Regions from separate parts of the Mesorhizobium abyssinicae genome, predicted to be linked through region 2. Evidence: riboswitches for the same ligand, from Rfam matches in the RefSeq annotation. Region 2 holds a riboswitch; the other holds the start of a gene.
The links. Region 2 has a riboswitch for S-adenosylmethionine ahead of PU724_RS08250 (O-succinylhomoserine sulfhydrylase). Riboswitches for the same ligand answer to the same signal wherever they lie in the genome.

Region 1: it holds a riboswitch for S-adenosylmethionine, as region 2 does, so the genes downstream of both, metX (homoserine O-acetyltransferase MetX) here and PU724_RS08250 (O-succinylhomoserine sulfhydrylase) in region 2, are expected to answer to the same signal.

Annotation. Positions count from the first base shown of each region.
Region 1 covers NZ_JARAKC010000006.1:134,646-149,542, reverse strand. The annotation lists gene PU724_RS15570 (glycosyltransferase family 2 protein) at 1-51, opposite strand, end outside; gene PU724_RS15565 (glycosyltransferase family 2 protein) at 231-1,223, opposite strand; gene PU724_RS15560 (Stf0 family sulfotransferase) at 1,346-2,173, opposite strand; gene metW (methionine biosynthesis protein MetW) at 2,119-2,733, opposite strand; gene metX (homoserine O-acetyltransferase MetX) at 2,792-3,961, opposite strand; SAM riboswitch at 4,079-4,156, opposite strand; gene hisC (histidinol-phosphate transaminase) at 4,295-5,404, shown strand; gene PU724_RS15540 (prephenate/arogenate dehydrogenase family protein) at 5,410-6,348, shown strand; gene PU724_RS15535 (sugar kinase) at 6,349-7,278, opposite strand; gene PU724_RS15530 (DUF2125 domain-containing protein) at 7,347-8,345, opposite strand; gene PU724_RS15525 (gamma-glutamylcyclotransferase) at 8,463-8,999, shown strand; gene PU724_RS15520 (aldo/keto reductase) at 9,121-10,068, shown strand; gene PU724_RS15515 (LysE family translocator) at 10,290-10,907, shown strand; gene PU724_RS15510 (lysophospholipid acyltransferase family protein) at 10,930-11,730, opposite strand; gene PU724_RS15505 (LysR family transcriptional regulator) at 11,822-12,727, opposite strand; gene PU724_RS15500 (pyridoxamine 5'-phosphate oxidase family protein) at 12,831-13,454, shown strand; gene PU724_RS15495 (YdcF family protein) at 13,444-14,157, opposite strand; gene PU724_RS15490 (cell division protein FtsX) at 14,334-14,897, opposite strand, start outside.
Region 2 covers NZ_JARAKC010000003.1:19,072-33,968, forward strand. The annotation lists gene PU724_RS08185 (DUF6460 domain-containing protein) at 1-213, opposite strand, end outside; gene PU724_RS08190 (glycosyltransferase family 32 protein) at 318-1,070, opposite strand; gene PU724_RS08195 (LpxL/LpxP family acyltransferase) at 1,084-2,097, opposite strand; tRNA gene PU724_RS08200 (tRNA-Gly) at 2,208-2,281, shown strand; gene PU724_RS08205 (hypothetical protein) at 2,291-2,791, opposite strand; gene PU724_RS08210 (CatB-related O-acetyltransferase) at 2,925-3,512, opposite strand; gene PU724_RS08215 (LysR family transcriptional regulator) at 3,666-4,655, opposite strand; gene chvE (multiple monosaccharide ABC transporter substrate-binding protein) at 4,949-6,016, shown strand; gene mmsA (multiple monosaccharide ABC transporter ATP-binding protein) at 6,119-7,654, shown strand; gene mmsB (multiple monosaccharide ABC transporter permease) at 7,651-8,943, shown strand; gene araD1 (AraD1 family protein) at 9,244-10,236, shown strand; gene PU724_RS08240 (ABC transporter substrate-binding protein) at 10,438-11,211, opposite strand; gene PU724_RS08245 (2'-deoxycytidine 5'-triphosphate deaminase) at 11,303-12,397, opposite strand; SAM riboswitch at 12,476-12,553, shown strand; gene PU724_RS08250 (O-succinylhomoserine sulfhydrylase) at 12,613-13,800, shown strand; gene PU724_RS08255 (ceramide glucosyltransferase) at 13,822-14,897, opposite strand, start outside.

The sequences.
Region 1 (14,897 bases), on a different contig from region 2:
GGTCGGCGTGATCACTGTGATGAGCGGGGCCGGCTCGGGCGCTTTCGGCATGCGATCAGGCCCCGGATTCTGGGATATTCGGATGGATTTGTTGCCGTCTTCCATGCCCGCCCAAGCTTGCGTTCAGCGGGACGCTACAAAAAAGCAGTCTCTGTGTCACCTCGACCGCCCGCGCCCGTGCCTGCAATCGGCAGATTTCGAGACGCCGCGCCTCAATTGCAACACCGGCCTCAGCTGTGCCCGACATAGTCCGGCACCAGCTCGACCCTGTCGCCAACGATCCCCGCGGCAAAGCTGAACTGGCCCCAGAACATCAAGGCATAGAACGCCTGGCCGACGATCAGGGAGAACGGGATCTGCCAGGCCGGCATGCCTGCCTGGCGGGCATGGCTCACGATGCGCCGCGTCGTGCGCCACGACATGGTGAACCAGCGGCTGAACGACTTGACGATGCGCGCGCCGCGCGTGGGCGAGCGCTGCGCGACGAATTTCCTGTCGGCATCCCGGCCGGTCACCAGTGCCCGCCAGAAGAAGAACCGCCAGCCCCGCGGGGGATAGTGGTAGACGCGGGCGTTGACGTTGCTCGGCTGGTGGCCTTGGCGCCGCAGCTCGTGCATCAGCAAGGTGCAGGAGACCTTGAAGCCATTGTTTTCCGGAAACGGGTGGCTGGAAATCCACTCGCGCCGGAAGGCGATGTTGTTGGCGTTGAGCGCCCGTTTCGAGGCGAACCGCTTATCACCCTCGGCCATCGGGAAGAACCACATCATGGCAAAGGTTCTCGAAAAGAAGTCGTCGCACAAGAGATAGGTATAGCCGTTGACGCAGACGATCCCGGGATCCTGAAACGGGCCGAGCAGGGTTGCGAGCCAGTCCGCTTCCGGAACGGTGTCGGAGTCCAGGAAGACGACCAGTTCGCCCTCGGTTTCCTTGATCCCGTTGTTCTTGAGGTCGTAGTAGCGGCCGCCGGGACAAGCTGCGAAGCTTATCTCCGCCACCTCTTCCAACTGTGGCGCCTGGGTATGGAAGTTGCGCCGGAGCGTGTCCGCGTCCTCTTCCTCCCCGCCATGCGAGATGATGACTTTCGGTCTTGCAAAGCCGGTCGCGGAAACCGCGGCGATCTCGCGCGCCAGGGCGTTCAGCCCAACGCCGATCTCCGCCCAGTCGATCGACTTGGCGTTCTCCATTTCCACGACGATTGAATAGTCGGGGTATTCGTCAGCCATCGGGGGCGCTACCGGTTCATCGGAGCGTATGTCGCTATAACCCTGGTGGCCTGCTGTCAAACGACCGAGTCGCTACCCACATCTGCGAGTTCGCCGCCTCGATCAAGTGGGTTTTCGTGTTTCTAGTTCTTTAGGAAACCATGGAAGTGGCGCGGGCGATGCCAGAAGCTCGAAGCATCGGCGTACTCGGACAGAAAGCGCTCCCTCCATTCGTCATTGATTGTGTCGCGCTGGATTTCGAGACCTGACTCGATGTTGGTTCCCCAGACAGGGTCGACATCCACCAAACGTGCAATTTTCTTGAGGCTTGCTCGCGGATATTGCTGAATTTGCTCGTAAGTCAGCGAAAGGCAGGACAGTCCGTTTTTTGCAAACCAGCCATCCCAAGCCAGATTTTCCACCAGAATTCTTTCAAGCGAATCGACGATCGCGCCACCGTCGTAGCGCGGCGGCTTATGATTGACTTCCGTGGAGCGGAATCTGCGAGTTTGACGGGCGCGTGTCCATGAGATCGCCTGGCCAAGCCGATCACTGCGCGTCAAGCGGACGTACCGCAGATTCGGAAGGCTCGCAGGCAGGTTCAATTTTTTGGCAACTTGAGCGAATTGGCTCGCGAAAAGCTTGATCGCGTAGACTCCCGAGGAAGATCGCCCGTCGGTCACCGCACGCAGAAGCTGCGCGCGGGGGTCGCGAGGATAATCCGGCAGTTCCAGCAAACGGCGACCGCCAAACCACTCAAGAGGATGTCCCAGTTCAGCGGAGGCCATCAACCCCGCGAGATGATTGCTACCGCTGCGCGGTGAGGTGCAGACAAGAATTCCGGCCCTTATCCCCGACAGAATGTCCGGCGGGATTTCAACCGTGGCCGCACGCTGACGAAAGAGACGCATCGAAATCATCGCTTCAGCAGAAACACTGCCTGCTGGCCGAAGAAATTCCAGAACCACCACGGCATGGAGAGGCCTATCTTCTGGCCGTTGCCGTCGAGCGCGGTCGCCTTTTCCACCGTCGCGCCAAGCTCCTCGCACAGATTGACGAAGTCGCGGATGGTGCAGAAGTGGATGTTGGGCGTGTCGTACCAGGAATAGGGCAGATCCTTGGTCACCGGCATACGCCCCTTGACGAACAGCGACAGGCGCACCTGCCAGTGGCCGAAATTGGGGAACGAGACGATGGCGCGGTTGCCTATCCTCAGCAACTCGTCGAGCACCAGCTTCGGATTGCGGGTCGCCTGCAGCGTCTGCGACAGGACGACGAAATCGAAGCCCTTGTCGGGATAGAATTCGAGATCCTTGTCGGCATCGCCCTGGATGACCGAGAGGCCGCGCGCCACGCATTCGTTGACGCCGCGCTGCGACAGTTCCAGCCCGCGGCCGTCGACCTGCTTGGTTTCCTGCAGCAATTCGAGCAGCAGACCGTCGCCGGAGCCGACATCGAGCACCCGTGACTGCGGCGGGATGAGATCGGCGACGACTTCAAGGTCGACGCGCTGGGCGCGGTTGACGCTCATCGGCTGGTCTCCCGTTCGGCGCATGATCCTGATCCGGAAAGTCTGCAACCTTCCGGGGTCATGCGCTCAGCCCCCTGGCCCGCGCGGCCGAGCCGATGAAGCCGCTGATGGCGGCGAACAGTTCCGGCTCGTCGAGCAGGAAGGCGTCATGGCCGCGATCGGTGTCGATCTCGACGAAGGAGACGGAGGCGCCGGCGGCGTTCAGCGCATGCACGATCGAGCGGCTTTCCTCGGTCGGGAACAGCCAGTCCGAGGTGAAGGAGACCAGGCAGAATCGCGTTTTGGTGCCGGCGAAGGCATCGGCGAGGCGTCCACCGTGATCGGCGACGAGGTCGAAATAGTCCATCGCGCGGGTCAAATAGAGGTAGGTGTTGGCGTCGAAGCGGTCGACGAAGGTCATGCCCTGATGGCGCAGGTAGCTTTCGATCTGGAAGTCGGCGTCGAAGCCAAAGGTCAGCGCCTCGCGGTCCTGCAGGTTGCGGCCGAATTTGCGGTGCAGCGCCGCTTCCGACAGATAGGTGATGTGAGCCGCCATGCGCGCCACCGCCAGCCCCTTTTCCGGACGTTTGCCGTGCTCGAAGTATTTGCCGCCATGCCAGTCGGGGTCGGCCATGACAGCCTGCCGGCCAACCTCATGGAAGGCGATGTTCTGCGAGGAATGGCGCGCGCCGGTGGCGATCGGCAGCGCCGAGAAGACGCGCTCCGGATAGCTCGCGGCCCATTCCAGCACCTGCATGCCGCCCATCGAGCCGCCAAGCACGCAAAACAGCTTCTCGATGCCGAAGTGGTCGACCAGCATCAGCTGCGCCCGCACCATGTCGCGGATGGTGATCACCGGCAGGTCGAGGCCGTAAGGCTTGCCGGTGGCCGGATTGGTCGAGGCCGGGCCGGTCGAGCCCAGGCAGCCGCCCAGCACGTTGGAGCAGATGACGAAGAAGCGGTTGGTGTCGATGATCTTGCCCGGCCCGATCAGCACCTGCCACCAGCCAGGCTTGCCGGTGACCGGATTGGTGCTGGCGACATGCTGGTCGCCGGTCAGCGCGTGGCAGACCAGGATGGCGTTGGAGCGGGCGTCGTTGAGGGTGCCATAGGTCTGGTAGGCGATCTGGAACGGCGACAGCAGCGCACCGGCATCGAGCTTGAGCGGCTTGTCGGGGCCAAAGCGCAACACCGGGCTCGACGGCTGGTCGACCTCGTTATTGGTCTTTGCGGCGCGCAGAACGGCCATTGCATCCTCTTACATCACGCACCGTGGTTTCCGAAAACCGATTCCGATTTCCGGACCAGGCGAATGTCCGGCCGGCGGCGGACAACAAAAAACCGGCAATGCATTCGCAAAGCCGGTTACAGGATGCAAACGGCCCTTTAGCGAATTGTTTAACGTGGCTGCAAGCCGACCGGCCAAATCACCACGGAACTGTCGCTGCCCTTCTAGGGCCAGCGCGGCTCGGCGTCAACGGCCAGGCTTTTCGCGCCCTTGCCGCCTCTCGACATTCAGGGCCACGACTAGTATTTCCGCTGCGGCCTCCGGACGGAGGCTCTCTCGACGGACTTTTGCGACATGAACCAGACACCAGACAAGGCACGTCCGACGCCGCGCGCGGGCATCATGGACATCGAAGCCTATGTGCCCGGCAAGAGCACGGCGCCGGCCGGTGTCGCCAAGGTCCATAAATTGTCGTCGAACGAGAACCCGCTCGGGCCCTCGCCGAAGGCGATCGAGGCCGCGCGGGAGGTTGCCGGAAAGCTCGATGTCTATCCGGACGGCACGGCAAGGCGGCTGCGCGAGGCGATCGCCGAGGTGCACGGCCTCAACCCCGCGAACATCATCTGCTCCAACGGCTCCGACGAGATTCTCGGCCTGCTCGCGCAGACCTATCTGGCGCCCGGCGACGAGGCTGTTTTCACCGAACACGCCTTCATGGTCTACAAGATCTACATCCAGGCGGCCGGCGCGCTTCCGGTCGCGGTCAAGGAAACCGACGAGCGGGCCGACATCGACGCGATCCTGGCCGCGGTGACGGCGCGGACCCGCATCGTCTTCCTCGCCAATCCCAACAATCCGACCGGTACCTACGTGCCGTTCCAGGAAGTGCGCCGGCTGCATGCCGGCCTGCCGAAGAACGTGCTCTTGGTGCTGGATGGGGCCTACGCCGAATATGTGCGCCGCAACGACTACGAGGCCGGCATCGAACTGGCGGGAAGCGCGGAGAACGTGGTGATGACCCGCACCTTCTCCAAGCTCGGCCTTGGCGGCGCGCGCATCGGCTGGATGTATGGCCCCATGCATATCGTCGACGCGATCAACCGCGTGCGCGGCCCCTTCAACGTCAACGCGACGGCGATCGAGGCCGGCATAGCGGCGATTCGCGACCGCGCCCATGTCGAGCGCAGCGTGGCGCATAACGAGACCTGGCTCGCCTGGCTGAGCGACGAGCTGACCAAGCTCGGGCTGCGCGTGACGCCGAGCGTCGGCAATTTCGTGCTGATCCACTTCCCCGAGGACGGCAAGCATTCGGCGGCGGCGGCGGACGACTATCTCACGGCGCGCGGCTACATCTTGCGGCGGGTTTCCGGCTACGGTTTTCCCAACGCGCTGCGCATGAGCGTCGGCATCGAAGAAGCCAATCGCGGCGTGATTGCCGCCCTCACGACCTTCCTGAAAAGTTGAGCGCCATGACATCTGCGATGTTCGAAAAGATCGCGCTGGTCGGCATCGGCCTGATCGGCTCGTCGCTGGCCCGCGTCATCCGTCGCGAGGGACTGGCCCGGCATGTCGCGATCTCGACGCGCAGCCCCGCCACACTGGCACGGGCGGAGCAACTCGGCCTTGGCGATTCCTACACCACCGACGCGAAGGAAGCGGTTCGCGATGCGGACCTCGTCATCGTTTCGGTGCCGGTCGGCTCCTCCGGCGCGGTCGCCGAAGAAATCGCGCCGGCGCTGAAGAAGGGCGCCATTCTCACCGATGTCGGCTCGACCAAGGCGTCCGTCATCGCGCAGATGCAGCCGCATGTGCCGGAAGGCGTGCACTTCATTCCCGGCCATCCGCTGGCCGGCACGGAGAAGTCGGGGCCGGATGCCGGCTTCGCCGATCTCTTCGACAATCGCTGGTGCATCTTCACGCCGGTGCCAGGCACCGATCCCGCGGCCTTGGAGACGTTGTCAGAATTCTGGCGGCGCTGCGGTTCCAACATCGACACGATGGACCCGCAGCATCACGATATGACGCTTGCCATCGTCTCGCACCTGCCGCACATCATCGCCTACAACATCGTCGGCACCGCGGACGATCTGGAATCGGTGACCAAGACGGAAGTCATCAAATATTCGGCTTCCGGCTTCCGCGATTTCACCCGTCTTGCGGCTTCCGATCCGACCATGTGGCGGGATGTGTGCCTGCACAACAAGGACGCCATCCTGGAAATGCTGGCGCGCTTCTCGGAGGATCTCGCCTTCCTGCAGCGGGCGATCCGCTGGGGCGACGGCGAGAAACTGTTCGACCTCTTTACGCGCACGCGCGCGGTGCGCCGCTCGATTATCGACGCCGGGCAGGATATCGACGTGCCGGACTTCGGCCGCCAGGCTATCGAACATCCGGAAACGAAGGCTTAGTCAGCTCGACGGCGGCCAATGGGCGGCCATCATGGCCAGCGTCTCTGCCCGGTCCGGCGCGCCGAGCCGGCCGCCGAAGCGCTGGCATTTGAGCGCCGCGGCGGCGCTGGCAAAGCGCAAGGCCTGCTCGGGCGGCATGGCTTCCGCGAGGCCGACGGCAAAGGCGCCGTGGAACACGTCGCCAGCGGCCAGCGTATCCACCGCCTTGATCCTCGGCGCCGCGACATGGCGGACCGAGCCGATGGAACGGTCGTGCCACCAGCTTCCCGCCGCGCCGCCGGTGACGGCGACAAACGCATCGGTGCGGCTGGCGAGATCGCCGCAGGCGGTTTCCGGATCGAGCGCATGGCCGCAGACGATGCGCGCCGCGGGTTCGGAAGCGACGATGTGCGTGGCCAGCGGCAACAACTGCTCCAGCACCTCCAGCGGTGCGGTATCGGCATCGAGGATCGCAGGCCGGCCATTGGCGCGCGCCGCATTCAGGGCGAGCGCCGCGGCGCCCGGCCAGCGGACGTCGACCAGCACGGCGTCGAAGGCGGAGAGATCGGTGCACGGCAATTCAGCGGGGTCGGCCTGCGCCTTGCGGTCGTAGAACGGGACGATGATGCGCTCACCATGCGCGTCGACGAGGATCGCGGCCAGCGCCGAGCGTGCGCCGGCCACACGGCGGACCAGGCTGCAATCGACGCCCTCGGCCTCGATCTCGGCAACCAGCTGGTCGCCGACGGCATCATCGCCCGCACTTGCCCAAAGCGAGACTTCGGCGCCGAGACGGCGGGCGGCGCAAGCGGCGCTGGTTGCCATGCCAGAGGCAATCTGGACGCCATCGGAGGCGATGAACTTGCCCTGATGCGCGGGCAGCGTGTCGAGGCGAAGGATCGTATCGAGGGTGAACGCGCCGACGCTCAGGAGCTTGACCGGCTTCTCCATCAGATCGCTATCCCTTGTCTGAGCCTGGTCTTGTCCAAAAACCGGTTCCCACTTATTGGGGCCATGCTCTAATTGACCGCTTTGATCTTGCCGAGCGGGATGAAGCCGAGCGAAGCCTTGCCCTTGACGATCCTGAGCGGCATGGACGGCTCGTTGCCGAGCATCGCCAGGCCGGCAAAACCTTGCTCGATCTCGCTCTTGCGCTCGGGAATGGCGCCGCCGAGGATCGCCGCCACCGCCTTGGGATCCCTGAGCTTGATCGTCAGCTCGGCGTCGATGAGCCCTTCGGCATCGACCGACAGCGGCCCGGACACGGTTATGCGCGCTTCGCCCGACGACAGGTCGAGCTTGGCGATGTCGACCGACTGGCCGCGCAGGCTCTTCGACTGCGTCCTGATCAGCGCGACGCCGTTCTTCAGCGTCGCCTCGCCGCTGCCGTCGAGCGGCGGCAGCACGCGCCCGCCGATCGCGTCGGCGTCGATCTCGAGATCGTTGAAACTGCCGACATAGCCGATGTCCAGGCCGTTCGGCTGCAATTGCCCGGCGGCCTTTCCGGCATAGAACAGCTCGACGGGATCGCTGTTGTCGGCCGGATCGGTCTGGCCGGACAGGCCCTCGGCCTTCAGCGCGACGCGCCGCGGCAGCGGCCAGGAGAGCTTCGCGTCCGCCCGCAGCTTGTCCCAGTCGATCCACAGCGGCGTCATGCCGGGCATTGAGGTCCTGAGCGGACCGCGCAGATCGGCGACTGGCGACAGCGGCTGCGTAATTTCGGCCACCGCATTGAAACTGCCGGTCGAGGCGGCGACGTTCCTGGCATCGTCCTCATAGGCGAGCGTGTCGCAGGAGATGGCGAAGCTGAGCGGATAGCCGCTGACAGTCAGGTTGGCGCAACCGGCCTCGATGCCGTTGACGTTGAGCGAGGCAACCGCCTTGTCGGCCTCGGTCCTGACGCGATCGGCCAGATAGAACCAGCCAGCGCTGTAGAGGGCGAACAGCACGGCAATGAAGGCAGCGAGCCAGAACAGCCGGCGGCGAAAGTTCGGCGGGCGCTCGTCAGTTGACGTCATGCTGCAGCTCTCATTACCCCTGATATTGCGGGCGGGCGGTTGTTACGCAACAAGCAGGAAGACGTAAAACACCGATTCCGGCCTGGAGTCGGGACTCGCGCGATCAGGCTTGGCGATATGGGCGATTTTTGGGTTTTTGGCTATGGGTCGCTGATCTGGCGCCCGGGTTTCGCGCATGTCGAGACGCGCCGCGCGCGCCTTTACGGCTACCGCCGGGCGCTCTGCGTCTATTCCTTCGTGCATCGCGGCACGCGCCGGCGGCCGGGCCTGGTGCTCGGCCTCGACCGCGGCGGCTCCTGCGTCGGGCTGGCATTCCGGGTGCCGGGCGACCTGCGCGGCGAGGTTCTCGCCTATCTGCGCGAGCGCGAGCTGGTGACCAGCGTCTATCTCGAACGCACGCTGGACATCCGGCTCGACGGGACAGGGAAGGAAGCGAACGGCAGGATCGAGGCGGTTGCCTACATCGTCGACCGCGCGCATGAGCAGTATGCCGGCGCGCTCGACGCGGCGCATGCGGCAAGCATTGTTCGCGGCGCCGTCGGTCAATCCGGGCGCAATGAGGACTATGTGCTGAGCACGCTGGAGCACCTCAAGGCGCTCAGCATCCGCGACCACTGGCTGGAGGACGTGGCGCGGCGGGTCGCGCCTTTGTGAAGCGCTGGCCTGCCGGAAAAGAATGGCCAGGCCTTTGACCTCGGCAATCCAGGACCTAGGTTAGCTGCTGCCCCGCAGCCGGGCTTGCCCAGCATTATCCCAAGCATCACGGAGATCAGTCTTGCAAAAACGCCGTCTCGGTCGCACCGACCTTTCCATCGCGCCGCTGGTCCTGGGCGGCAATGTCTTTGGCTGGACTGCCGACGAGAAGACCTCCTTCGACCTGCTCGACCGTTTTGCCGATGCCGGCCTCAACGCCGTCGACACGGCGGACGTCTATTCGCGCTGGGCTCCCGGCAACAAGGGCGGCGAATCCGAAACCATCATCGGCAAATGGATGAAAAGCCGCGGCAACCGCGACAAGATCGTCGTCATCACCAAGGTCGGCTCGGACATGGGCCAGGGCAGGCGGGACCTGTCCGCCGCCTATATCGAAAAGGCGGTCGACGCCTCGCTGAAGCGGCTGCAGACCGACGCGATCGACCTCTATCTGTCGCACTGGCCGGACCCTGCGACACCTTACGAGGAGACGCTCGGCGCCTATCAGGGCCTGCTTGCCAAGGGCAAGGTCCGCCATGTCGGCTGCTCCAATCTCGATGCCGGCCAGTTGCGCGCGGCGCTCGATGTGGCGAGCCTGCGCGGCCTGCCGCGTTATGACGTGCTGCAGCCCGAATACAATTTGTACGACCGTTCGTCGCTCGACGGACCGCTGCTTGATCTCTGCGTGGCCGAGGACATCGGCGTCATCACCTATTTCAGCCTGGCCAAGGGATTCCTGAGCGGCAAATACCGCGGCAAGGCGGACCTCGGCCAAAGCGAACGGGGCGAGGATGTCGCCAGCTATCTCAACGATCGCGGCATGCGCATCCTCGCCGCGCTAGACGCGGTGTCGGCCAGGCATTCGGCCAAGCAGGCCGAGGTGGCGCTGGCCTGGGTGATGGCGCGGCCGGGCGTCACCGCGCCGATCGCCAGTGCCACGACGACAGCGCAGGTGGACAGCCTGGTGCGCGCCGCGTCGCTGAAGCTCGGCGCCGACGACATCGCGGCGCTGGACCGGGCGAGCGCCTAGAGCCGTTTCACGGAAACGGCGAACCGCTCTATCTCTTTGTCTTGACGCAATTCCGGACGGAAAACCGTTTCACACTTTTCCTGGAATTGCTCCAGCCCGGCGCTGCCGGCGTGCCGCAAGCGGGGCGGCCCTTGCCGGACGGTCCGACACGATCGTTCAAGACGGCGACGGCCCCTGCGCCATAACGTTTTGCGCATCGCGACACGATGCGGAAAACGCGTATGGCCGGATCTTTGTCCCTCTCGCAGCCATGGCAGCAGGTGCTGGTGCTGGTGCTTGCTGCCGCCGTCGTGATGGGCAGTCCGGGGCCGGCGACGATCAGCGTCACCGCAATAGGCGCCGCTTTCGGCCTGCGCGGCTCGCTGCGCTACACGTCGGGCATCATCCTTGGCACCACGCTCGTGTTGCTGGTGGTGGCTTCCGGCGTGACGGCGATCTTTGCCTCGCTGCCGGGCATGGCGCCGGTGCTGGCGATCGCCTCCGCGATCTACATCCTCTACCTGGCCTACAGAATAGCGACGGCGCCACCGCTGGCGGCGCGCGAGAACGGGCTGGCGCCTCCCACCTTCTCGGGCGGCTTCCTGCTCGCTGTCGCCAATCCGAAAGCCTATGTGGCGATCGCCGCCGTCTTCGCCGGCGCTTCGTCGGGCGTCGCCGGTCTCGGGATATCGACCAGGCTCACGGTGCTCACGCTGATGATCGTCGGCATCCACGTGCTGTGGCTGCTTGCCGGGGCGGCCTTCGCCCGGTTCCTGCTGCGGCCGCTGGCCTCGCGGATCATCAACCTGGCTTTCGCGGCGACGCTGGTGCTGACGACGGCATTGGCGGCGTGGCCTTAGGCCGGCGAAACGGAGCTGCGGCTCAGGCCTTGGCCTTTCCGGCCGCCGCGAGCTCCGCCAGCCGCTTCGCAGCCGTCGGCGGCATCGGCGGCGGATTCGGCGCGCGCGAGGCCTCCACGAGGAGCTGGTCGCAGGCAGCCTCGGTCTCGCCGATCAGCCGCTTCATGAACTCGTCCTTGGCCAGTCCCGGCGGAATCGGCGGCAGGAAGCGGGCCTTGATGGTGCCGGGATAGCGCAGGAATTTGCGGCGCGGCCAGTAGAGGCCGGCGACATGGGCGACCGGCACCACCGGGACGCCTAGCTGCGAATAGATCTCGACGATGCCGTATTTGTAGGCCGGCTCGTCGCCCGGAGCGCGGCGCGTGCCTTCGGGGTAGATGATGAGCTGGCGCGGATTGCGGTCCATTTCCGCTCTGGTGGCGGCGACGACCGCCTTCAGCGCCTTGGAGCGACTGCCGCGGTCGACCGGGATCATCCGCATCTTCATGATGTACCAGCCGAAGAAGGGGATCCAGGTCAGCTCCCGTTTCAGGATGTAGAGCGCGTCATCGAGATAGGGAAAAAAGGCGATCGCATCCCAGAAGGACTGATGCTTCGGCGCCAGGATGAAGGACCCTTCGGGCAAGTTCTCGATGCCTGTGATCTCGCTCTTCGTGCCGGCGATCTTGTCGTAGAGCCACATGCAGGTGCGCGACCAGAATTTGGGCACGAACCAGGCCCGGTGGCGCGGCGACAGGAAATAGTACGGGGTCCAGAAGATCATCTGGACGACCAGGCTGAGGTAGAAGACGAGGTTGAACGCCAGCGAGCGGAAATAGAGCATGCGGGAAGGGCCCGGTGAGGAAGAGTGCGTTGGTTACACCAAGCGCGGGCAAAAAGGAAACGGCCCGAGGTCGAAGGCCAGGCCCGATTTCCTACCACATCGCCTGCGTCAGGCGCTCCTTCAGGCGCGGGGCGGCGAAATCGAGGAAGGCGCGCAGCTTGACCGGCAGCAGGCCCTGCCCGGCATGGACGAGGCTCACCGGCCATGGCGGCGGCTCGAACTCGCGCAGCACTGCCTGCAGCGCGCCGGAGCGCATCGCGGCGGCGACCTGGTAGGACAGCACCTTGGTCAAGCCGACCCCGGCGGTCGCGGCGTCGATGGCGGCTTCCGCGGTGTTGACGCGAAGCCTGGAACGGACCGGCACGGTGATCCCGTTCTTGCCGCCGGCGAAGACCCAGGTGGCAGGGGCCGAGAGGTTGTCGAAGGTAACGCAGCTGTGCACGGCCAGGTCCCCCGGGGTTTGCGGCGTGCCATGGGCCGCAAGGTAGGGCGGGCTTGCGCAGACGACGCGGCGGATCGCGCCGACACGGATGGCGACAAGGCTGGAATCGGGCAGATCGCCGATGCGCACGGCAAGGTCGATATGCTCGTCGACCAGCTGCGTTATCTGGTCCGACAGCGTCAGCCGGATATGGACCTCGGGATAGGCGGCGAGGAAATCGGCGACCACCGGCAGCACGTGCAGGCGGCCGAAGACGATCGGCGCGGTGACAACCAGTTCGCCTTTGGGCGCGCTGTATTCGCCGGCCGCGGCGCGCTCGGCCTCACCGACCTCGTCCAGGATGCGGCGGCAGGCCGCGAGATAGGCCTGCCCGGCAGCGGTCGGCGTCAGCCGCCGCGCCGAGCGGGCGAGCAAGCGCGTGTTGAGGTGCCGTTCCAGTTCCGAGACCTTGCGGCTGACCGTGGCGAGCGGCATGCCGAAGCGGCGCGCCGTGGCCGAAAGGCTGCCGGCCTCCACCGCGGCGACGAAAAGCGACATAGCTTCGAGGCGATCCATGATCTTTCCAGAAAATGGAAGGAGCTATTCCAGATATGCCATCTGCATCCGAAATATGGAAGGCTTATGTTCGGCGGGTTACCAGCCCTGAGGACAGCGCCATATGAACGCCCATGCTTTCACCAGCGACGTCGCCTTCACGCCGAGCGTCAAGGCCATCCAGGCGCGCAAGGGCTCGCGCGATGCCTATTCCCGGGTCGAGGAGCGCGGCGGCTGGCGGGATACGATCACGCCGGACCTTGCCGCCTTCATCGCGGCGCAGACCAGCGTCTTCCTGGCGACCGCCAATGGCGAGGGCCAGCCCTACATCCAGCATCGCGGCGGGCCGGCCGGCTTCCTCAAGGTGATCGACGAGAAGACGGTCGGCTTCGCCGACTTCACGGGCAACAGGCAGTTCATCACCCAGGGCAATCTCGCCGACAACGCGCAGGCCTTCCTGTTCCTGATCGACTATGCCCATCGGCAGCGCATCAAGATCTGGGGCAGGGCGCGCGTCGTCGAGGGAGACGCCGAACTGACGGCGAGCTTGATGCCGCAAGGCTACAAGGCGCGTCCCGAGCAGGTGATCCTGTTCACCGTCTCGACCTGGGATGCCAACTGCCAGCAGCACATACCGCAGCGCTTCGATGCTGCGGACGTCGCGGCGGCGCTCGCCGATCGCGACAGGCGCATTGCGGCCCTCGAACAGGAGGTCGAGCGCCTGCGCGCGGTCGAGGCTAGGGGATGATGCGGGCTGGCGGCTTGTCGCTCTTGACCACCGAGGCTTCCGCCAGGGCGATGCCGTCGGCAGTCTGGCGCAGCGGGACGATGCCGCGCGCCAGAGCCAGCACATATTTGCTGTATTCGGTCAAAAGCACGCGCAACGCTTCCGGCTTGGTCAGCCAGCCGCCATTGCCGAGATTGGTGTTGACCACCGGATAGGGCTCCAGCTTGGCGCCGTGCAGCAGCCGCCCCATCTCCAGCAGGCTGCGCGGCATGTGGTAGTTGTTGGTGACGAGAATGACGCTGCCATAGGCGTGGCTTTCCACCCATTTGGCGCTTTCCTCGGCATTGCCGATGGTGTCGAGCGCGGCGCGGTCGATGTCGACGCAGCAGGAAAACAGCGCCTTGTCGCCGCCGGTCGCGGCCTGCAACTGGCGGCGGCTGGCGGAAGGATGAACGCCGCTGATCAGCAAGCGCTCGCCCTTGCCGGAAGCGAGCAGGTCCATCGCCGCGTCGAGGCGCGACTGGCCGCCGGTGAGAACGATGATGGCATCGGCCCTGGCGGGGTTGGCGGGCGTCGTCATGTGGCTGACCGTGCTGGCGAACCAGCCGAAGCCGCCGGCAAACAGAGCCGCAAGTGCCAGCACGGAGAAAGCAAAGATCCGAAGGACGATGGCAAGGCGGGCCAGATTGCCACGCCCGTGCGCACGGGCACCAACAACTGGCATCCGTCCAGCCGTTCCGGTCGTGTCCTGCGCGTCCATCATCCTATGGTTAATCCTGAAATGCGGCCTTTGATAGATGAGAAGTCGCACATTGCGTTACGACAGTTTCCCTTGCGTGATCATACTCTTGCATGGCGTGATCGTCTCGAAGAACCGGCTTTCGCTTTCTGAAACTGTGCTTAGCCTCCATCCGGCTGGCGCATGTCGATGTCGCTGAGATAGGTGACAACCGTCGCGTGCGAGGTCGCCGCCGTCAGCGCGCCGATCACCAGCACCATCAGACCGACGCCGAGATAGCCCGCCGAGCCGATGGCGAAATTGCCGAACAGCGCGGTTGCCTGGTCGGCCTGGGGCGTCGCCATGTTGCGCGACGACCACCAGGAAAAGACGATGAAGACCAAAATCGCGGCGGCGCCGCCGGCCGCGGCGCCTTTCATGCCGGTGACCAGGAAATGCCAACGGAACTCACGCGCGATGAAGCGCGCCTCGGCGCCGACGAAATGCAGCACCTCGATGATGTGGCCGTTGCCTGCCATGGCGCCGCGCGTCGCGAACACGACGGTCAGCACGGTCGCCGACAGCATCAGCACCAGCACGGCGATGCCGATGGTCACCGTCGTGCGGGCCATGGTGACGAGCCGGTCGACCCAGGTGCGGTGATCGTCGAGCGCCGCGGTCGGCAATTTGGGCGTGATCGCGGCGCGCATGGCGGCGAAGTCGGGCGGGCTGTTTTCGTCGATGGT
Region 2 (14,897 bases):
CGCCGCGCCCAAGAGGATGTAGCCGAGGAAACGGTCGATGGCATGGAAGCCGAGATTCCACAGGTCGAGGAAGAACTGGCGGATGCCGTAGTAGACGTCCATCGGCGACCAGCCGAAGGCGTGCATCACAAGGCCGACGAGGAACGAGACCACAAGCAGCTTGATCAGCACCCGGAGCGGTGAGTCACCGAGAAAGCGCGTCAGTGCGGACAAGTTCCGTCTCCACGTTTCGGCCGCCCCGATTCGGGAGGTCGATCACAGAAATACGCACTTGCCCGCCCGGCATCAAGCCGGCCGGATGCCGGCAACGGCCACGCTCACCAAAACCGCCAGCGCAAGATGCGGGCCCATGGCGGCCGTTCGCGATAGACTTCCCGGTAGCGCCAGAGCCGGTTGTAGCGGTTGCCGCCGCCGATGCCGAGCTCCGACACCGGGCCGCCACCCCGCTTGCGTTTGATCGCCACCAGTTCCTTGCCGTGCCGAAGGCAATGGCTCGGCTTCTGCCCCGGTTCGCCTGGCGGCAGCGTCAACTTGACCGCTTCTCCGACGACGAGGTCCTCCGGATCGCAGGTCATGGCGATGGCCTTGCCGAACAGCGTCGGGCCGGTCGGGCACAGGGCGGTCGGGCCGTAATATTCGCGTTTGACGTTGGCGCAGACCAGCTCGATGGCCTTGGCCATGGCCCTGTGGCGCATGGGGGCGGCGACCACGCCGAGGCTGGTGTCCCATGGCGTCGAGCTCAGGAAGTCGCGAAACACCGACAGGCGGCCCTGGTCGCGCGGAACGCCGCGCAGGAATTCATAGGAAAGGTCGGCGTAGACGCCGCCCCGTTCGTAGAGCAGGCAGTATTTGGCGAGGTCTGCCTTGTAGGTGTAGGGACGCAGGGTGCGGAAAGCCGACAGCACCTCGGCGTCGAAATGCGCCGCGATGAACTCACTCAATTCCGCTTCCCCGAACAGGACATGCTCCTCGCCCGGATGGGCGGCCTTGAACGAGCGGATGTTCTCGCTGACCCGTTCGGGAAGGTCAGCGCTCCGATCGTCGGTTATGAGAATGCTGAATAGCGGCATGAGCTCTCGATCGTCAGCGCGGGATGAACGCCGTCAGTTTCTCCCAGTCGCGCCACTGGTGCGGCCAGCTTTGCAAATAGGGCAGATGCCGATCTGCAAACTCCTGCGCGGCGCCTTGGATCATATCGGCCTTGTCCCGATGGCGGGCGAGATCGATCGGCCGCTCGACGACCACGTGCAGTTGGCCGGTGCTGTCGTCGCGCCCGACAAAGACCGGCAACAGCGGAGCGCCGGCGATCTTGGCCAGCCGGGGCGCACCGCTGGCCACTTCGATGCCCGATTCGCCTATTCGCGCCGTGACCAGCACTTCGCCCTCCCAGGCTCCGGCGGTTATTGAAACGAACTTGTTGGCGCGAAGCAACCGACGGGCCTCGTTCATGCTGGCAGCTGGGTCGGCGCGGTCGATGACGACGCGGCCGGCGGCGTATCTCAGCTCCGCGCCAATCCTGATCGGGTTCAGGAAGCGGATGCCGAAACGCGACTTGGTGAAGCCATGCTCTGGCCGGCTGACGTGAAACACCTCGAACCCGGCCCTGGCGAAGGCGATCTTCGCCGCCAGCGCATTGAAGCTGAAATGCGCGATCCACAGCACCGCGCCATGGCCTGCATTTTGCGCGGCTTCGAGATGCTCGATGCCTTGCAGCGCAATGGCCGGGTTCCACCCACCGAGCCGCTCGCGCATGATCTGTATATGATGCTCGTGGCGCGTCGCGCGGACGCGGCGCAGATCGTCATCGCCGGCCAGTCCGAACGAACGAAGGGTCTGCAGGACCCGGCTGTCCTGTGCGGCGAACGATGCGCTCCCGAGCCGCTCCATGGACCGGCAAACGGCTGCCCATCCCCGCTCAGGAACAAGACAGGAAACAATCGCGAAGGCAGGAAGCTGCAGCAGGAATTTGAAATCTTCCGGCGCAAATATCTTCCTGGCCCCGGAGGCCCGTTTTCTCTTGCGTATGCTGAATTCCAAGCCGGGTCCCCACCCTCGCGCCGTGCTTGCGATGGCAGGTGAACAGCCGCCGATTCGCAAAGCGCACGCGCTTCTAGCACGCGCGGCGCCGGCGTCAAAAGCGCTGTTGTCGTCAGGGCGCGGCTTTGGCGATTGCCCGATGCCCGGCCCTCATGGTAACGAGGGCGCGCGCGGGTATGATGTAATGGTAGCCTGTCAGCTTCCCAAGCTGAACGCGCGGGTTCGATTCCCGCTACCCGCTCCAGCAAATCAATCAGCTTGCATGGAACTTGCCATAGGCCGCCGCGGGCCGCTGGCTGTTTGCCAGCACCCCGCACAGGGGCAGGTGCTTTGCCACCTCGTCGGCCTCCATCCGCACTATGGTGTGCGACAGGCCGCCATGTTCCTCGATCCATTGCCGGACCCAGTCGGGATATTGCGAGATCAGATAGTTGGCGGCGGCCGCGTTCTGCCGGCCGCCGACGCCGTAAGGCAGATGGAAGCCGAAGGAGGCACGCGGGCTCACGCAAAGCTGCTCGACGGGCAGCGACAGATAAAGCGTGCAGGCGCTGTCGCACGCCCCTTCAAAGCTCACCTGCTCGTCGGCGGCGCGCAATTCGGCAACGTGCAGCGCGAAGCTTATGATCTGGCCACCGGGATTGTCGCCGACTGTCTCGGCCTTCGCGGGCAACGCCGTCAGGATGGCGGCGAAGAGCCCAACCGCCATGGTCTTCAACGTCCATCCAGGCTTTACGGGCGGGAGATCGGTTTTCATCCTGTGTTCTCGTTCTCGCGTTTGTCTCGCGGGCGTCTACGCTAGATCAGGATGGTTAACATTAGGCATCGCTCATCAATCTTCCGATCGGTGTGTTACACTCGCGCGAGCACGGTTCCCCGAGAGGGGCGCTCTACGGCGAGGGAGGCGCCAGGAACCGCGCGACGAATTGTTCGGCCGGCAGGTCGAAGGCCGCCTTCTCCCGCATCAGCCTTTCGGTCGGCCAGTCCCACCAGCGGATTTTCTGCATGGCGGCGATCGTCCGGTCCGGGAACCGGTATTTGATGATTCTTGCCGGATTGCCGCCGACGATGGCGTAGGGCGGAACGTCCCTGGCCACCACGCTGCGGGCGGCAATCACGGCGCCGTCGCCGATGGTGACGCCGGACAGGACGATGGCGTCGGTGCCGATCCAGACATCATGGCCGAGCTTGATCGGGCCGTTCGTGCGCAGATATTCGAAGGTCGACCTGGTCTTGAATAGCTGGTGCTGCAGCGCGTAGTTCGCCGCCGTGTCCGTCGGGTGGTTTGCCTGGCAGAAGAAGCGGACGCCGGGAGCGATCGCGCAGAACGAGCCGATTTCGACCGGCGACTGTTCGGTGCAGTTGAAGAACGAATGCCCGTCCAGGCTCTTGGAGTGGCGGCCGATCCTGGCATGCGCCGGAATTGCGTTTGGGTCGGCCTTCAGGCCGAGCAGGATTCGCAGTTTCTTGAAAGCCATCGCTGGAGAGCCCCCACCCCGACGCAACGTTGGAATCCGGGCCCGCGACTTGTAAAGGGTGGATTTTGGGTTTTGAACATGCGCGAGGGAGGATGGCGCCGTCGGCGGCCGGGGCGGGTCAGCCCAGCGCCGTAGCGACTGCGCCAGCGGCCGTCATCCCACTTCGCGCAGGATGAAATCGTGCAGCATCTTGGCTGCCGGCGACAGCACGCGGTTCTTCGCCGTGATCAGGCTGTAGGGCCGGACCTCGATGTCGAACTCGGTCTGGACGACGTCGATGGCGCCGGCCAGCCCTTCGGGATTCTGGATGAATTTCGCTACCTGAATCGACACCGGCGCGATGGCGTCGGACTGCGCCACCATGACCAGAGTGAGCAGCAGCGAGCTGGTGTTGAGGATGCGGTCCGGGAGCGCGATGTTGCGGTTCAGGAAATTGCTTTCCATCGCCTGGCGCAGCGGCGAGCCGCCGGACTGGAAGACCCAGTCGTAAGCGGCGGTCTCCTCGAGCCGCACCGCCTTGCCCTTGCTCAGCGGGTGGCCGCGACGCACGATCAGGCAGGCCTTCTCGACGCCGATGACGCGCGATTCGAACAGGCGCGGATTGAGGTCGTCGGGAATGCGCGCGATGATGAAGTCGTGGCGCGACGCGATCAACTCGCGTGCCAGCACATTCGAGGTCTCGACCTGCATGGTGATCTCGATGCGCGGATAGAGGCGGCGGATTTCGCGAATCGCCGGCACCGCCAGCTCGATCGCCGGCGCCGTCACCGCGCCCAGGAACACCGACCCGCCCTTGCCTGCCTTGAGCTCGGAGATCTCTCGGTCGGCCTCGCGCATCTCGAGCAGGATCGAGCGCGCGCGCCTGGCCAGCGCCTTGCCGTAAGGCGTCAACGTGATGCCGCGCGGCAGCCGCTCGCAAAGCTTGACGTCGAGCACCGCCTCCATCTCCGAAATCATGCGCGAGGCGGCCGGCTGTGAGATGTTCATCACCTGGGCGGCGGCGCTTACCCGGCCGTGATCGTCAAGCGCTGCGATCATGCGCATGTGGCGCAGGCTGAGCCCGCTGCGCAGAAGCGTTTCGCCGTCGCCCGGAAGTTCGTCGTAAGTGCCTGATACGCCATCAGGATTGCGCAGTGCCGCCATGCTTTGTCTCCGCTCCCGCGACGCCTTCGTCGACTTTCGCTATATACCAGTTTCGGTATAGCAACCATCAAAGATCGCATTTGACAGTTATGTCAAAGGGACACACCCTTCGCGCGTCCCGTGGCATGACGGTCGATGACGAGGGAGATCGTGTCGATCGAAATCAGCGTCGCGGGGCCGATTGGGAGGATACCGGAGATCGATAGACGACAGCAGCGCAGCTTGCGCTTCTGCTCGCCTGCGCGGCCCGCGAAGCCCCGAGGTGTCGCGTCCATCAACCAGGGAGAGTTACTGTGAAAATCATCAAGACACTGGCCGCCGTGGCGGCCCTTGGCATCGCGGCCATGACGCTGCCGGCGCATGCCGGCGAAGGCCTTGTCGGCGTGCTGATGCCGACCAAGACCTCGCAGCGCTGGATCAATGACGGCGATGCCGTCAAGTCGCAGCTCGAGGCTCTCGGCTACACCGTCGACCTGCAGTACGCGCAGGACGACATTCCGAACCAGCTCAGCCAGCTGGAAAACGAAATCACCAAGGGCCCGAAGGCGCTGATCATCGCCTCGATCGACGGCACCACCATGGCCGACGCGCTGCAGAAGGCCAACGACGCCGGCGTCGTCGTCGTCGCCTATGACCGCCTGATCAAGAAGACCGCCAACGTCGACTACTACACCACCTTCGACAATTTCGGCGTTGGCGTGATCCAGGCGAATTCCCTGGTCAAGGGTCTCAAGGAGCGCTTCCCGAACACCAAGCCGTGGAACGTCGAGCTGTTCGGCGGCTCGCCGGACGACAACAACGCCTTCTTCTTCTACAACGGCGCCATCTCCGTCCTGCAGCCGCTGATCGACGACGGCTCGATCAAGATCAAGTCCGGCCAGACCGGCATGGACAAGGTCGGCACGCTGCGCTGGCTCGCCGCTACCGCCCAGGCGCGCATGGACAACCTGCTTTCGGCCAACTACTCGGACGGCAGCCGCGTCGATGGCGTTCTGTCGCCCTATGACGGCCTGTCGCGCGGCATCACCGCCTCGCTGCGCGCCGTCGGCTACGGCACCGACGCTCAGCCCTGGCCGATCGTGACCGGCCAGGATGCCGAGACCGCCTCGGTCAAGCTGATCATCTCGGGCGAGCAGTACTCGACCGTGTTCAAGGACACCCGCGAACTGGCCAAGGCCACCGTGCAGCTGGTCGACAAGGTGCTCTCCGGCGGCAAGCCGGACGGCCTCGACGAAAAGACCTACAACAACGACGTCAAGGTCGTTCCCTCGATCCTGCTGACGCCGCATGACGTCGACAAGTCGAACTACCAGGCGCAGGTCGTCGATTCCGGCTACATCAAGGCCGACGAACTGAAGTAATTTCGGTTGCAAAGACAGGGGTCCTGCGCAACGCAGGGCCCCTTTTCGTTAACCAGCGGGACCGGTATTGTTTTTGCCGACCTGGTAGGAGTTTATTTCCCGATGACCTCGACGATTTTGGAGATGCGCGACATCACCAAGACGTTCCCCGGCGTGAAGGCGCTGTCGAACGTCAACCTCAGCGTCGAGGAAGGAGAGATCCACGCCATCGTCGGCGAGAACGGCGCCGGCAAATCGACGTTGATGAAGGTGCTGTCGGGGGTCTATCCGTCCGGCACCTATGAGGGCGACATCGTCTTTCGCGGCCAGGAATGCCACTTCAAGGGCATCCATGACAGCGAGCACATCGGCATCGTCATCATCCACCAGGAGCTCGCCCTGGTGCCGATGCTCTCGATCGCGGAGAACATCTTCCTCGGCAACGAGCACGCGACCTATGGCGTCATCGACTGGAACGCCAACGAGAAGCGCACCAAGGCGCTGCTCGACAAGGTCGGCCTCAAGGAAGACCCCAAGACGCTCATCACCAATATCGGCGTCGGCAAGCAGCAGCTGGTCGAGATCGCCAAGGCGCTGAGCAAAGAAGTGAAGCTGCTGATCCTTGACGAACCGACGGCTTCGCTCAGCGAAAAGGACAGCCAGGCGCTGCTCGACCTTCTGCTCGAGTTCAAGCGCCAGGGCATGACCTCGATCCTGATCTCGCACAAGCTGAACGAGGTGAACCGGGTCGCCGACAAGGTCACGGTGATCCGCGACGGACGCACCATCGAGACCTTGCCCAGGAAAGATATCAGCGAAGACCGCATCATCACCTCGATGGTCGGCCGGTCGCTCGACGACCGCTATCCGCCGCGCGAGCCGCAGATCGGCGAGGTCGTTTTCGAGGTCAAGGACTGGTCGGTCTACCATCCGATCCACGCCGAGCGGCAGGTGATCAAGAACGTCAACCTCAATGTGCGCAAGGGCGAAGTGGTCGGCATCGCGGGGCTGATGGGCGCCGGCCGCACCGAATTCGCGATGAGCCTGTTCGGGCGCTCCTATGGCCGGCACATCACCGGCGAGGTTTTGCTCGAAGGCAAGCCGATCGACATTTCGTCGGTGAGCAAGGCGGTGGAGAACCGCATCGCCTATGTCACCGAGGACCGCAAGACCTACGGCCTCAACCTCATCGACCACATCAAGCACAATGTGACTTTGGCCAATCTGGGCGGCGTTTCGAGCCGCGGCGTCATCGACGACATGCGCGAAATGAGCGTCGCCAACGACTATCGCAAGAAGACCAACATCCGCGCGTCCAGCGTCTATCAGCTGACCGGCAATCTTTCGGGCGGCAACCAGCAGAAGGTGGTGCTGTCGAAATGGCTGTTCGCCGACCCGGAACTGCTGATCCTCGACGAGCCGACGCGCGGCATCGACGTCGGCGCCAAGTACGAAATCTATACGATCATCGCCCGTCTCGCCGCCGAGGGTAAGGCGATCATCGTCATCTCGTCGGAAATGCCGGAGCTGCTCGGCATCACCGACCGCATCTATGTCATGAACGAAGGGCGAATGGTCGGCGAAATGGCGGCAAGCGACGCCAGCCAGGAAAAGATCATGCGCGCCATCGTTCGCGGAGAAGGAAAAAAAGCATCATGAGCACAGAAAGCGCTCCCGCGCCGCAGAGCGGCGCAGCCGAAGACGTCAAGCAGGGTCCGCGCATCGCCGTCTCGGCGCTGACGACGAACCTGCGCGAATACGGCCTGATCATCGCGCTGATCGTCATCATGCTGTTCTTCCAGTACACGACGTCGGGGACGTTGTTCAAACCGGTCAACCTCTCGAACCTTGTGCAGCAGAACTCGTTCATCATCGTGATGGCGCTGGGCATGCTCTTGGTCATCGTGTCCGGCCACATCGACCTCAGCGTCGGTTCGGTGGCGGGCTTCATCGGGGCGCTGGCGGCGATGATGATGGTCATCTGGCCGCTCGGCCCGCTCAGCAATCCGCTGGTGGTGTCAATCGTCTGCCTGATCGTCGGCGGCGCCATAGGCGCGGCGCAAGGCTACTGGATCGCCTATCACCGGATACCGAGCTTCATCGTGACGCTGGCGGGCATGCTGATCTTCCGCGGCATCTGCCAGGCGCTGCTGGGCGGCGGCTCCTCGGTCGGCCCGCTTCCCGACAGCTTCAAGGCGTTGAGCTCAGGCTTCATTCCCGACGTGATCGGTCCGCTGACGCTGATCCCGCCGACGGTGAATGCCGCCGGCAAGACCATCCTCGGCAGCGGCCTTACGCTGCACATGACGACGATCGTGCTCGGGCTGATCGCGGTGCTGGCCTATGCCTATTTCGGGCTGCGAGCCCGCCGCAAGCGTGAGCGTCACGGCTATGAGGCCGAACCCTTCCCGCTGTTCGTCATCAAGACCCTGGTCGGCAGCGCACTGGCGCTGTTCCTGGTCGTCCAGTTCGCGAGCTACAGGGGCCTGCCGGTGGTGCTGCTGGTGATGGGCGTGCTGATCTCGCTGTTCGTCTTCGTCACCAAGCGCATGACCATCGGCCGCCGCATCTATGCGATGGGCGGCAACGCCAAGGCGGCGCAGCTCTCGGGCATCAACACCGAGCGGCTGACGCTGCTGGTGTTCATCAACATGGGCGTGCTGTCGGCGCTCGGCGGCCTGATCATCGCGGCGCGCCTCGGCCAGGCGGTGCCCGCCGCCGGCCTCGGCAGCGAGCTCGACGTCATCGCGGCCGTCTTCATCGGCGGCGCCTCGGCGATGGGTGGCGTCGGACAGGTCATCGGCGCCGTGGTCGGCGGCTTCATCATGGGCGTCATGAACAACGGCATGTCGATCATGGGCGTCAATGTCGACTGGCAGCAGGTGGTCAAGGGCCTGGTGCTGCTCGGCGCCGTGATCTTCGACGTCTACAACAAGAACAAGGCCTGACAGGAGCAATTCCGGGAAAAGCGCATAGCGGTTTTCCCTCGGGATTGCGCAGAGACAAAATATTGGGAGCGGGTCGGCAGCTCAAGGCCGGACCGCTCCAGGCGAGGAAGGCAGGAGGCATACGGGTCTAGATCGCGATGCTGCCGGCAACCCGCCGGCGCCAAGAAGTCCCTGAGGACCGGGGCTCGCGAGCGCAATCCGGACGAACAGTTTCAACCGTGGCGCGGAACCGTTCCGGGCCGCGACGGTCAAGGTCTGCCGATCGGCGGCCGGGCCAAGGCAAAAGAGAGAGGGTTCATCATGCTGATCTCCCAGATCCTCGACGACGCCGAGACGATCCGCGTCGTCGCCCGCAACGGCGGCAAGACCCGGATCATCAACGGCGCTCGCAGCGTCTATTCGCTGGCGATGGAGGCGGCGCGCACCGGCACCGGCCTCGTGGCGCTGATCGAGCGCAAGGGTCTTGGCGAAACCATCGACCTCGACGCCGCCTACAAGAAAGGCCGGGTGGTGTCGCCGATCAATCATCCGGATCCGGCGCATCTGCATCTCACCGGCACCGGCTTGACGCATCTCGGCTCCGCCGCGACCCGCGATTCCATGCACAAGAAGCTGAGCAGCGACGGCGAGGAGCAGCTCACCGATTCCATGAAGATGTTCCGCATGGGGCTCGAAGGCGGCAAGCCGGCGAAAGGCCAGATCGGCGTGCAGCCGGAATGGTTCTACAAGGGCAACGGCACGATGGCGGTGGCGCCGGGCGCCGCGCTGATGTCGCCCGCCTTCGCGCAGGACGCCGGCGAGGAGCCGGAGATCGCCGGCATCTACGTCATCGGCGACGACGGCGCGCCGTTCCGCGTCGGCTTCACTTTGTCGAACGAATTCTCCGACCACGTCACCGAGCGCGTGAACTACCTGTTCCTCGCGCACTCCAAGCTGCGCAACGCCTCGTTCGGACCGGAAATCCTGATCGGCGATTTGCCGGCGGACATCAGGGGCTCATCGCGCATCTGGCGCGATGGCAAGCTGCTCTGGGAAAAGCCGTTCCTGTCGGGCGAGGCGAACATGTCGCACACCATCGCCAATCTCGAGCATCACCACTTCAAATACTCGGCCTTCCGCCAGCCGGGCGACGTGCATGTGCACATGTTCGGCACCGCGACGCTCTCCTTCGCCGATGGCGTCAAGACCGAGGCGGGCGATACTTTCGAGATCGAGGCGAGCGATTTCGGCCTGCCGCTGCGCAACCCGCTGGAAATCGAAAAGCCGGTCAAGGTGGCGGTGAAGGCGCTTTGAGGTGAAAGCGTGATCTCCCCCCTCGTGGGGGAGATGGTCGGCAGGCCAGGGGGGGGCGCTGTCCCGCCAGCGTTCGCAATCCAACCGGCTCTGCCTGCGGACTGTCTTCTTGGCTACAGGAGCGGTTGGCGATCCTTCGCGCCCCCCTCTGCCCTGCCGGGCATCTCCCCCACAAGGGGGGAGATTGGCAGCTTCAGCCGCTCAATAGATATCGAAGTCGAAATACTTGGCCTGGATCTTCTTGTAGGTGCCGTCGGCGACGATGGCATCTATCGCCGCGTTGAGCTTGTCGCGCAGCGCGGTGTCCTCGAGGCGCACGGCGATGCCGGCTTCCGTCTCGGTGCCCTTGACGTCGCCGACCAGCTTGCAGCAGCCGTCGCTCGACTTCTTCAGCCAGTCCACCAGCACGAACTTGTCGGAGATGACGGCGTCGAGCCGGCCGTTCTGGAGATCGGTGATCGCCTCTTCCTGGGTCGGATAGAGCTTGGCTTCGGCGCCGGCCTTGCCGTAGACGTCCTGGGCGAAGTCGGCCTGGGTGGTCGATGCCTGGGCGCCCACCGTCTTGCCGGCGAGCGCCGCCGGGTCGGTCGAGGTCAGTTCGCTGTCCTTCGGCGCGACCAGCGCAAGCGGCGTCGTATAGTATTTGTGGGTGAAGGCGACCTGCTTCTTGCGTTCCTCGGTGATGCTCATCGAGGCGATGATGGCGTCGAATTTCTTGGCCTGGAGGGCCGGAATGATGCCATCCCAGTCCTGGGTGACGATCTCGCATTCGACCTTCATCTGCGCGCACAGCGCATTGGCGATGTCGATGTCGAAGCCCTCGACCTTGCCGTCCGGCGTGATGGTGTTGAACGGCGGATAGGCGCCCTCGGTGCCGATCTTGATCTTTTCGGCGGCCTGCGCCGACAAGGCGCCGGCGCCGAGCGTCAGCATGGCGGCGGCGGCTGCCGATAGGATCCATCTGGATATCTGCATTTTCGTCTCCCTCTGTCAGGTTCTGGACCGGTGGCGCCAGCCAAGCATGGCGCGCGGGACCGGGCAAGCGGAGTCTGACGCGGGCGACGGGTCAGCGCGCGGCGCGGAAATGCTTGGAGAGCTTCAAGCCCTGCGCCTGGTAGTTGGAGCCAAGATCGGTGCCGTAAAGCGCCTGCGGTCGCTTCAGCATGTGCTCGTAGACCAGCCGCCCGACGATCTGGCCGTGATCGAGGATGAACGGGACCTCGTGGCTGCGCACTTCGAGCACGGCCCGGCTGCCGGTGCCGCCGGCCGCCGAATGGCCGAAGCCCGGATCGAAGAAGCCGGCATAGTGGACGCGGAATTCGCCGACCAGCGGATCGAAGGGCGTCATCTCGGCGGCGTAGAGCGGCGGCACGTGCACCGCCTCGCGGCTGACCAGGATGTAGAATTCGTCGGGATCGAGCACCAGCTCGCCGGCGCCGCTCTTGTAGAGCGGCTCCCAGAAGTCGACGACGTCCTGCGCGGCGCGCTTGTCGACATCGACGAGGCCGGTGTGATGCTTGCCGCGATAGCCGACCAGCCCGTCCTTGTCGCCATCGAGATCGATCGACAGCGCGATGCCGCCGCCGGAAATGTTGGGCGGCTCGGTGGCAACCAGCATCTCGGCATGGTGGAGATCGCGCAACTCGCTTTCCGACAGCAGCGCATTGCCGGTGCGGAAGCGAACCTGCGACAGGCGCGAGCCGGCGCGCACGACGATCGGGAAGGTGCGCGGGCTGACTTCGAGATAGAGCGGGCCATGATAGCCGGCGGCGATCTTGTCGAACTCGTGGCCGCGATCGGTCATCACCCGGGTGAAGATGTCCAGCCGCCCGGTCGAGCTCTTCGGATTGGCCGAAGCGGACACGTTCGAGGGCAATGCCAAGCCTTCCAGCAGCGGCACGATGTAGACGCAGCCCGTCTCCAGCACAGCACCGTCGACGAGATTGATCTCGTGCAGCTTCAGCCGGTCGAGCTTGTCGGCCACCAGATGATCGGGGCCGGGCAGGAAGGAGGCGCGCACGCGGAACGCCTTGTCGCCCAGCCTGAGGTCGAGGCTGGCCGGCTGGATCTGGTCGGCATCGAGCACGCGCGGCGACTTCAGCGCGCCGGACTGGAACAGCGCGGAAATGTCCTGATCGGGAAGAATGCCTGTCTGCCGCAAGGCTCCGCTCCAAGGCCGCTGGTACAAACCTCTTAATGAAGCCGGCAATTGACGCAAGCGCGGCGCGGGTCTAAAGGGTCGTTATCCCGTGGTGATTTGGCCGGTCGGCTTGCAGCCACGTTAAACAAGTCGCTAAAGGACCGTCGGGCCGCAAGGCCGTATGGACCGGTTGCGACTTTTCGCGGCCGGTTTTTTTTGTATCTGGAAGTAGAGCGATGACCAAGAAGCGTGACTGGAAGCCTCAGACGGCACTCGTGCATGGCGGAACGCTGCGTTCCGGCTTCGGCGAGACATCAGAAGCGATGTATCTCACCCAGGGCTATGTCTACGAGACGGCGCAGGCCGCCGAAGCCCGCTTCAAGGGCGAGGAGCCGGGCTTCATCTACTCGCGCTACGCCAATCCCACGGTCGACATGTTCGAAAAGCGCATGTGCGCCCTGGAAGGCGCCGAGGACGCTCGCGCCACGGCTTCCGGCATGGCGGCGGTGAGCGCCGCGCTGCTGTGCAGCGCCAGGGCGGGCGACCATATCGTGGCGGCGCGCGCGCTGTTCGGCTCCTGTCGCTGGGTGGTCGAAACGCTGGCGCCGAAATACGGCATCGAGGCGACGCTGGTCGACGGCACCGATATCGCCAACTGGGAAAAGGCGGTGCGGCCGAACACCAAGCTGTTCTTCCTGGAAAGCCCGACCAACCCGACGCTGGAAGTGGTCGACATCGCCGCCGTCGCCGCGCTCGCCAATTCGATCGGCGCCAGAGTGATCGTCGACAACGTCTTCGCCACGCCGCTGCAGCAGAAGCCGTTGCAGCTCGGCGCCCATATCGTCGTCTATTCGGCGACCAAGCACATAGACGGACAGGGGCGCTGCCTCGGCGGTATCATCCTGTCGGACAAGAAGTGGATCGACGAGAACCTGCACGACTATTTCCGCCACACCGGGCCGAGCCTGTCGCCGTTCAATGCCTGGACGCTGCTCAAGGGCCTGGAGACGCTGCCGTTGCGCGTGCGCCAGCAGACGGAGAGCGCCGGCAAGATCGCCGACTTCCTCGCCGAACGGCCGGAGATCGCCCGCGTCATCTATCCGGGCCGCGCCGACCATCCGCAGGCCGAGATCGTCAGGAAGCAGATGTTGGGCGGCTCGACGCTGATCTGCCTCGACGTCAAGGGCGGCAAGCAGGCGGCCTTCGCCTTCCAGAACGCCCTCGACATCGTGCTGATCTCCAACAATCTCGGCGACGCCAAGAGCCTGATCACCCATCCGGCGACGACCACGCACAAGAACCTCAGCGACGAAGCGCGCGCCGAGCTCGGCATCGGCCCGGGCACGCTCAGGCTCTCGGTCGGCCTGGAGGACACGGACGACCTGCTCGCCGATGTCGAGCAGGCGCTGAAGGCGGCGAAATAGGGGACCCGGGCGGAGGCCCGGTCAGGCGCTCGAGGGCGTCTCTTCCAGTTCGGCCACCTTGGTGCCGATGGTCATGGCGTTGCCGCGCCAGTCGACGGCGCCGCCCAGCCAGCCGCGCGCCCATATCGCCGGCAGCATCGCGTCGCGCACGATCATCGCCGCGACCGTGCGCGGCGACAGGTGCCAGCCGTTGGCCCATGCGAGGGCGCATTCCGGCAGGTACGCGAGTGCCAGCACGCAAAGCGTTGTGGCCGGCAGGCTGATGCCCACGTGGGCCGCCGCTACCAGTGCCAGGACAAGCGGCACCGCCGCACCGGTCAGGATCTCGGGCGCGAAGAACAGCGGGAAGGTGACGCGGCGCAGCCGCGCCCAGCGCGCCTGGCGCGACCAGATCTCGCCAAGCCTGCGCTCGCCGAGCGGCTGCTCGAAGGGCGAGGCGACGAGATGGACGCGAAGGCCGAGCCCGTTGACCAGCTTGGTCGCCGCGGCGTCCTCGGCGATCTCGGCGGCAAGCGCGCGGATGCCGCCATTGGCGTCGAGCATGGGCTTGTTCCACAGCATGCTCTTGCCCTGGGCGAAGCCGAGGCCAAGCGCCTCGCCGGCATATTGCCAGCGCGCCTGCAGCGTGTTGAGGAAGGCGCATTCGACCTCGGCCCAGAAGCCAGCCGGCCGTGAGCCGACCGGGGTCGAGCAGACGAGGCCGGTATCGGACCTCCACGCGGCCATCAGCTTATGGATATAGTCGCGCGGCATCAGCACGTTCGAATCGGCGAGGATCACCCAGTGGTGGCGCGCCGCCTCCCAGCCCTTGACGCAATTGTTCAGCTTCGGATTGGCGCTGACGCGGTCGTCGCCGACCAGCAGCCGGGCCGGCACCTTGGGAAACCGGGCAATTGCCCTGTTTATCAGCTTGATCACCGGATCGTCGGCATGGGCGACGCAGAAGATCAGCTCGTAGCGCGGCCAGTCGACCGTGAAGGCGCGCTGCAGCGTCTCCGCGGTAAACGGCTCGATGCCGCGCGAGGGAATGACGATCGACACCGGCGGCGTCCTGCCCACGGGCGCGGCCATGCCGCGCGGCGGCTTCAGCCGGCGCG